Regions from separate parts of the Afifella sp. H1R genome, predicted to be linked through region 2. Evidence: riboswitches for the same ligand, from Rfam matches in the RefSeq annotation. Region 2 holds a riboswitch; the other holds the start of a gene.
The links. A riboswitch is a leader RNA that binds a small molecule or an ion and turns the genes downstream of it on or off. The one in region 2 is predicted to bind cobalamin.
Positions count from the first base shown of each region.

Region 1 (4,205 bases), 1.2 Mb from region 2:
GCGCGCCTTCATCGCCATGCGCAGGCGCTGATATTCCTGCTGCAGCACGTCGACATAGCGCACGGTGAACATCAGCAGGTAGATGAGCTTTTCCGGCACCATCAAACGCCGCAGCGCATGGCCGAGCGTCACCGGCTCGGTGGAGCCGACGAGCGCCATCAAGGCGAGGATGACGGCGTTCGCCGTCAGCGCGATCTCCGCCGCCTGCCGCAGCCCCTGCCAGCTCGCCGCAAAGCCGAAGACGGTGAACATCGCATCGCCCGGCACGGTGAAGGGCAGCATGGCGATCAGGAAGATGATGAAGCTGTCCATCATCGCCATGCGTTTGAGCGTCCGCGCGACCGGCAGCCGCGCCGACAGCATCAGGAAGAACGCCGCCAGAAGCCCGGTCGCCAAAACCGCGAGATCCTGCAGGCTCACCATCACGATGGCGAAGGCGACAGCAACGACGATGCGGGTGCGCACGTCGATGCCATCGATCAGCGTACCCTTGGCCTCGCCCGTATCGGTGAGCGCACGCCGTCCGGCTGAGAGAACGTGGCTCATCGTCAGGCCGCCGTCATCTTGCGCCGGGCCGCGATATAGAACGCGACGCCGAAGATGCCGAAGATATAGCCGATCCCGCCGAGGATGCTCTGCATGTCGTGCTTCTCCTTATAGGCGTCGATATCGCGCCGGAGCGGGATCACCTGTTTCTGCACCGCTTCGGTGATCATCTCGTGCTGTGCTTCAAGAAGCGCGGCGAGGTCGACGCCGGAGTTTTGGGCGGTCGCTCCCCCAGTCTCGTCGCCGGAAGACGCCGGCTCGGCGGCACCGGCCGCAGCTTCGGCAGCGACCAGCGCCGGCGATGAGGCCTCCGCACCGCCGATCTCCGGCAGCTCCTCGGCCGACATCCGCACCTGCGCCACATGGCCCGCGCCGAGATTGGCCTTGAAGACGAGCGGCACCGCCTTTTCGGGCTTGTAGGTGAAGGCTCCGGTCTCGTCGGTTACCGCCTCGCCGAGCTTGTTGCCGTTGTCGTCGAACACCTCGACCGTCGCATCGCTCGCCATGTCGCCATTGGAAAAGCCGACCTCGCCTTCCACGACATCGCCGGACGCATAGACCGACGCGATGACCTTGTGAGCGAGAGCCTGCGATGCGGGCAGAAGAGCCAGAAAAACGAGGGCTGCGCAGAGCTTTCTCATAGCGCGACCTCCTCGGCAGCGGACCGATTGAAAGTGGCGAAGAGCTCCGGCTTGACGCGGCGGGCGAGAACCACGGCCGCCCCCGTCACCAGCGCTTCGATGATCATGATCGGGATATGGGCGAAGAAGACGAGCTTGGCGGCCGGGATGAATTCGTCGCCGGACAGCGCCAGAGCGATCGCGACGAACGCCGTCGTCAGCGCGATCGCGAGCCCCCCGCCGATGGCGCCTGAAATCGCGGCGACCGTCAGCGAATTGGAGGCGATCCCCCGCCGGCACAGATAATAGACGATCACCGCCGGCAGCGCGATGTTGAGCGTATTCACCCCGAGCACGGTGAGCCCTCCGAAGCCGAAGAACACCGCTTGCAGAAGAAGCCCGACGAACAGCGCCGGAAAGGCGGCCCAGCCGAGCACCAGCCCGGCCAGACCGTTCATGATGAGATGGACGCTGGAGGGACCGATCGGAACATGGATGAGCGAGGCGACGAAGAACGTCGCGCTCAACACCCCGGCGGCCGGCATTTTTTCCGCCGTCAGCGATTTGAGGCCGAGCGCGATGCCCCCGGCCGCGAGCACCGCTCCCCCGATGACGACGTCATTGGCGAGAGCTCCGTCGACAATATGCATCGATCCCTCCTGCCGTCACTCGACGTCGTAGGCGCGCACCCAGATGACGGCGTCCTGCGAGAGCTCTTTGCCCTCGAACTCCGTCTTCGGACCCGTACCGAGCGCGGCAAAGCCCCAGAACCCGGCTTTCGGGACGCCGAAGGTGAAGTAGCCGTTCTCGTCGCTCATCGCGACGACGGCACCGCCCGGCATCGGCGAGGCTTTGGGTTCGGTGGGCTTGTTCTCGTCCATGGAGGGCTCGGCCGCCATGTATTCGACTTCGATCTCGGCGCCTGCGACCGGCTTGCCTTCCGACAGGACGCGCCCCGTGAAGGTGGAGCCGGCCAGAATGTTGGTCGGGCGATCGAGCGGCACGATTTCCGTCGCAAGCTCTTTGGGCTCGGCCCAGTCGGTCGGCAATTGCGCCCGGTTCAGATAGGCCTTGGCGATCTGCTGGATGTAGATGTCCTCGCTCTCCTCGTAATAGGGCTGAGGCACGACGACGAGCGTGTAATCGCCGGCGCGCTTGGCCGGCAGCGTGGCATCGAAGGCTTGCGCGCTGTTTTCGAGCCCCTCGAAGGAGATCGGCTTGAGGCTGTCCTTGAGATCGATCTTCTTGCCGCGGAAGACGGCGTAGAACTCTTCCGGCGCGCCCATATCCATGACATGGCCGTTCTCGAAGGGGTGCCAGAAGATCAGCTTCAGCGGCACGTCGCCCGGCTCGGCGAGGTTCACCTCGGGCGTATAGATCAGCTGAAAATGCGCTTCGGCTGCGGCGGGAAGAAGGAACGCCGCCGATGTGAGGGCGGCACAGGCAAACTTACGAAGTTTCATTCGTATCGTCTCTCCAATGACTGTGGCGGACGAACCGCGACAGTGATGCGGAAAGGACGATCGGGGTTTTGGCGTGGATTGGGCGCAAATGGGATTCCTGGCGCCGTTCCACCGCCAGACGCTCACCCCGGCGTCCGTTGCGGTGCGGCACCGGTGGCCCGGCGTCGCGCGTCAGCGGCAGGTCTCCTGGCTTGCGGGTCACAGCGTGGCTTCGTCTTCCCAGCGCATATGCGCCAGTGACATGTTGAAGCCCTGCTCGCCGCTCACAGTTGCGGGGGCAGCCACGGTTTCGGTCCCTGCTGGGTACGCCTCACCGTGTTCCCTTTTAATCCGGTCGCTTTGCGTCCGGAAACCGTTGACGCCCCATCTGCCGGCGAATGGCCATAATTGTCAATGCCGTGCACGTTGAGCAGCTATGCCCGGCACGACTTTCCTTTGCCGGCAACGGACGACGCCGAAGGGCGTGCAACGGCACAAAAAAGGCCGACCGCACATGGCGGCCGGCCCTCTCAAAATCAAACGTGTTCAGGCGTTCAGCGCGCGGCGACCTGCTTGTCGCCGGCCCCGGTTTTTGGTTTGCCGCTCTTGCGCAGCATCCGTTCCAGACCGGCCTGGGCGCCCTCGTTGCCGCGGCCGCCGTCGCGGCGGGGCCCGTCACGCCGGCCATCCGCGCCACTTTTGCGGCTCTTGGGCGCGCCGCCCTCGGCCCGCTTGGCCGAACGGCCTCCTTCGGCACCTTCCGGCCTGCGGTTGCGTCCGCCTTTCGGGGCATCGCCGTTGCGGCCTTCATTCCGCCCGTCGCTCCGCCCTTCGTTGCGCCCCTCGGAGCGAGCTTCGAAGGCCGCGGGTTTGTTGCCCGAGCGCCGGCGGTTGCGTGAGGGTGAAGTGCGCTTGCCGGGCTGGCGTGATCTTTCGTCGCGCCGCTCGCCCGCCTGCTGGCGCACGCCTGCAGACGGCGCCTCATCGGTTTCGCCGACCACCTCGGCCCCGGCCTGGGTCGCGACTGCCTCGCGCCGCGGGGCCGCACCATGCGCATCGATCCTCTTGCCGATCAGCTTTTCGATGTCGCGCAGAAGACCCCGCTCGGAATGATCGCACAGCGAGATCGCGATGCCGCTCTTGCCGGCGCGCGCGGTCCGCCCGATGCGGTGCACATAGGCCTCCGGCACGTTCGGCAGCTCGAAGTTGACGACATGCGAGACGTCGTCGATGTCGATGCCGCGCGCCGCGATATCGGTCGCGACCAGAACGGACACACGGCCGTTGCGGAAGGCACCGAGTGCCTTTTCGCGCTGATTCTGGCTCTTATTGCCGTGAATCGCAGCCGAGCGCAGGCCAGCCTTGTCGAGATGCTGGCTGACGCGGTCGGCCCCGCGCTTGGTGCGCGTGAAGACGATCGCCCGCTCCATATCGGCCGTGCCGAGAAGATCGACGAGCATGTCGCGCTTGCCGGCACTCGCCACGTTGATGACGCTTTGTGCGATCTGCTCGATCGGGCGCGACACCGGGGCGACGGAGATTTCCGCCGGCTGATGAAGAAAATCGCCCGCGAGCTTGCGGATCGCCGGCGGCATCG
Region 1 covers NZ_JAKEDY010000001.1:2,210,063-2,214,267, forward strand. The annotation lists gene cbiQ (cobalt ECF transporter T component CbiQ) at 1-546, opposite strand, end outside; gene L0F51_RS10500 (cobalt ABC transporter permease) at 549-1,187, opposite strand; gene cbiM (cobalt transporter CbiM) at 1,184-1,816, opposite strand; gene L0F51_RS10510 (DUF4198 domain-containing protein) at 1,832-2,629, opposite strand; cobalamin riboswitch at 2,788-3,001, opposite strand; gene L0F51_RS10515 (DEAD/DEAH box helicase) at 3,163-4,205, opposite strand, start outside.
Region 1: linked by a shared signal. The riboswitch ahead of L0F51_RS10510 (DUF4198 domain-containing protein) and the one ahead of cobU (bifunctional adenosylcobinamide kinase/adenosylcobinamide-phosphate guanylyltransferase) in region 2 are both predicted to bind cobalamin.

Region 2 (4,205 bases):
GGCAGCCTGAGCGGGCGCGGCGACCGTGAGGCTGGTCATCAAGGCGGTCTGCACGGCGTTGAGACCGGCTTCAGCGCTGAGCTGGCCGACGCCCATGAACATCACGAGGAAAGTCAGAATCACGACGAGAGCGTCGCCGACGGCGATACGGAAAACGTGTCCTGCGGACGCCTCTTCGTCGCTGGAGAGGTTTGGGGAGTTTGTCATTGCATCGGGGGAGGGCGTATCTCAATGTAGAATATCGACCATCCGTTTATTCCAGCTTGTATATTGTGTCCAGAAAAACTAATCGAAATGAATAGACTTCATTTCGGCACAATATCGTGCGCCGTTACATATGATAACAATCAAGTTGCTTTCGCTTCAACTTTGATGGCGCGTGAGCGACCGTCGCGAATCTCTCTGCGTTCGATCGCATTTTGCGCATCCGCTGCTGCGTGGAGACGTCTGATTCTGCGCAGGGCTCGGCGCGTTGCGAATCGCCTCGTGAACCCCGCCTTCGAGGTCGAACGGCGATCGTTTCCGATCTTCTTCGCGTCGATGGAGGCGGGAGCGGCGTGTGAATGGCCAGGCGCCGTTGCCCTGGCCAGGCCGGTCCGGGTGCTCACAGTTTTTGGCACCCACCGTTTTGGCACCCACCGTGAAGACACGGTTTCGACGAGATCGTGGGATGAGAAGAGAAGGAAGGTGGCTCCCCGGGCCGGACTCGAACCAGCGACCCAGCGGTTAACAGCCGCTTGCTCTACCAACTGAGCTACCGGGGAATTGGGGCGCGATATACCAAACTCATCGGGCATTGCAAGCATCCTTTCGCAGCCCATTTTTGACGCATGCAAAACAGGCAGGAAGCCGAAGTGGTAAAGAACGACAGGAAGCGGCGCTCGCGCCTCCATCTTTTTGGCCGGCAGATGCCTCTGCCGCACAGCCCGCTTCTGCGTGTTGGTATCGGGATTCTGCTGGTTCTCGGCGGTCTCTTCGCCTTCCTTCCGGTGCTCGGCCTGTGGATGCTGCCGCTCGGGCTGATCGTGTTGTCGATCGATATTCCCGCGGTGCGGCGCTGGCGGCGGCGGTTCACCGTGTGGATCTACACGCGTTATCCGGGCGTGGCGCGGCGATTCGACGTGGCCGCGCCCGCGGGAAATGGCAATGGGAAGGTGGCCGTTGCCGGCAAAATCGATTCGCAGACGCCGTTCGTTTCGCCAGGCGATACACGCATGAGCGAAACGGAGCGATCGGCGGAATCGCGCTTGCGACAGTCTTCCGATTCCGTTTAGTCTTTGAAATGGTTCCGGTTCCCGAATGGTGCACAGCACCTGGGGATCAAAAGGGAATGCGACAGGATGACCCAGATCGGGATCCCTCATCCGCAGCTGCCCCCGCAACTGTACGCGGCGAGCCCCCTGCATAAGCCACCGGCAACGGGAAGGCGCAGAAGGGCGGAGACCCGCAAGCCAGGAGACCTGCCGGACCAGGGCAACTCGAACGCCGTCGGAGGGACGGCAAAGGGGATAGCATGCAAAGTTCCGGAACATTTCCGTCGGCGATTCCATCCAGGGCTCGAGCCGGGTGCGCCGCATTGATCGCCAACGATCTGCGCACCGTGCAGAGCGGTTTCGCTTCCATGCCCGGGCGGTGTCCGCCGCCTGATCTTTCAGAAAACGCGTCTTCGCCGCGCTGCCGTTGAGGCAGTCATGTTTCCTCACGTTCAAGGCATGGCCGTGGGTCATGCGGCCGTCATGGCGACCGGCAGGACGGTAAGCATCCGACCGCTCGTGTCGTCGGCCTGGCATCTGGCGCGGAAACGCTCCGCGAAATCCTCATGATAACCACGGCACTCGTTTTGGGCGGCGCCCGCTCGGGAAAAAGCGCCTATGCGGAACGCCTCGTGGAGGAAAGCGGGCTCAACCCCGTCTACGTCGCGACGTGTCCTCCCGCAGACGACGATGCGGAGATGGGTGAGCGCATCGCCGCACATCGGGCCCGGCGCGGACCGGCATGGCGCACCGTCGAGGAGCCGGTCGCGCTTGCGGACGTCATCGCCGGGGAGGCCGCGCCGGATCGGGCCCTGCTCGTCGACTGCCTCACACTCTGGCTTTCCAACATTTTGTTCGCCGAAGAGGACCTCGCCGTGCGTACGCGCGAGCTCTGCGCAGCCCTCGCCGCGGCGAAAGGCCCCGTCGTCCTCGTCTCCAACGAGGTCGGCCTCGGCATAGTCCCCGATAACGCCCTGGCTCGTCGCTTCCGCGATGCGCAGGGCCGTCTCAACCAGGAAATCGCCCGCTCGGCGGAGCTGGTCGTCTTCATGGCGGCCGGTCTGCCTCTGGCACTGAAAGGACAGCTTCCTTCATGACAAACGCTTCGGAACGCATTCCCGCGACGATCATCACCGGCTTCCTTGGAGCCGGAAAGACGACGATCATTCGCCACATCCTCGAAAATGCGAACGGCAGAAAGATCGCCCTCATCGTCAACGAGTTCGGCGATATGGGCTTCGACGGCGGGCTTCTCTCCGATTGCGGCAGCCCCGCCTGCGGTGAGGAGGATATCGTCGAGCTCTCCAACGGCTGCATCTGCTGCACGGTGGCGGACGATTTTTTGCCGGCGATGGAGGGGCTCCTCGCACGCGGCCAGGCGCCCGATCACATCGTCATCGAGACCTCGGGGCTCGCTCTGCCACAGCCGCTCGTCAAAGCTTTTGCCTGGCCTGCTGTCCGCGACCGGGTGACCGTCGATGGGGTGGTGACCGTCGTCGATGCCGAGGCCGTCGCGGCCGGTCGTATGGCGAGCGACGAAGCGAAGCTCGTCGCGCAACGCGAAGCCGACCAGTCGCTCGATCATGACGATCCGATCGAGGAATTGTTCGAGGATCAGCTTCGCTGTGCCGATCTCATCATCTTGTCGAAGAGCGATCTCGTCGATGAGGCGGGCATGCTGCGGGTGGAAAAGCGCGTCGGAGATGACAAGCGCGTCGCTGCGTCGCTCATTCGTGCCACGCATGGCATCGTGCCGCCCGAAGTGCTCCTGGGCGTCGGGGCCGGGGCGGAGGACGACAGCGAGACCCGGCTTTCGCACCATGAAATGGAAGGCGAGGAGCACGAGCACGACGATTTCGATTCCTTCAGCATCGCCGTGACAGCGCCGGACAAGGCCGAGGCCGAAGCACGCATCACCAAGGCGCTCGCCATGCCTGGCGTTCTGCGCATCAAGGGTCGCCTTGCGATCGACGGCAAAAAGGTGCCGCTGGTCGTCCAGGCCGTGGGTCAGAGGCTGGAGAGCTGGTTCGACCGCGGCAACGGTGAATCGTCGGGCGAGCCGAAGCTCGTGGTGATCGGCCTGTCCGATGTCGATCGGGCGGCCGTCACGGAGGCCCTCGGAGGCTGAATTGCATATCTTCAAGGGCCAGAGTCGGGGGCTCGACGCGGCCTCCGAAGCGGTCGATCTCGATCAGAGCCCGGGCGACATCGTCATCCTTTCCGCAGCCGACACCGAGATTGCCGGGTTGGCTGCGGCGGCGAACCGGCTGGCGGATGATTTTCCGGCCATTCGGCTCGCCAATTGGATGTCGCTCGCGCATCCCTATTCGGTCGATCTCTATGTCGAGAAGGTGCTGGCCGAGGCGAAGCTGATCGTCGTTCGGCTTCTCGGCGGCGTCGGCTATTGGCGCTACGGCGTCGAGGAGACGCTGCGGATCGCGCGCGGCTCAGGCGCCAAAGTGGCGTTGATGCCAGGCGATACCAAATGGGACGGCGACCTTGCGGCCGAGGGCACGCTCGGCGCCGACGAAACGCGGCTTCTCTGGTCCTATCTGGTCGAGGGCGGGGCGGAGAATTTCGAAAACGCGTTGCGGTTCTCGGGTCATCTTCTCGGGTATGACAAGGCGCCTCCGCCACCGAAGACGGTGCCGGCTTTCGGCGTTTACGAGGGCGGGCGGAAGTTTGAGGGCGAGGTGCCGACTGCGGCGATCGTCTTCTATCGTGCGCTCGTGCAATCGGGTCAGACGGCGCCGGTGGAAGCGCTTTCTACGGCTCTTGCCGAACGGGGACTGCGGCCGCTTCCGGTTTTCGTCTCAAGCCTCAAGGCGGCGGCGGACAAAGAGTTCGTAATGGGGCTGTTTCAGGAGCACGATCCTGCGCTCATCCTGAACGCCACCGCCTTTGCTCTCGGCAAGACCGGCGATCCGTCTGCCGAGACCGTTCTCGATGGCG
Region 2 covers NZ_JAKEDY010000001.1:992,132-996,336, reverse strand. The annotation lists gene L0F51_RS04690 (AzlC family ABC transporter permease) at 1-207, opposite strand, end outside; tRNA gene L0F51_RS04685 (tRNA-Asn) at 689-764, opposite strand; gene L0F51_RS20120 (hypothetical protein) at 855-1,274, shown strand; cobalamin riboswitch at 1,273-1,483, shown strand; gene cobU (bifunctional adenosylcobinamide kinase/adenosylcobinamide-phosphate guanylyltransferase) at 1,820-2,350, shown strand; gene cobW (cobalamin biosynthesis protein CobW) at 2,347-3,381, shown strand; gene cobN (cobaltochelatase subunit CobN) at 3,383-4,205, shown strand, end outside.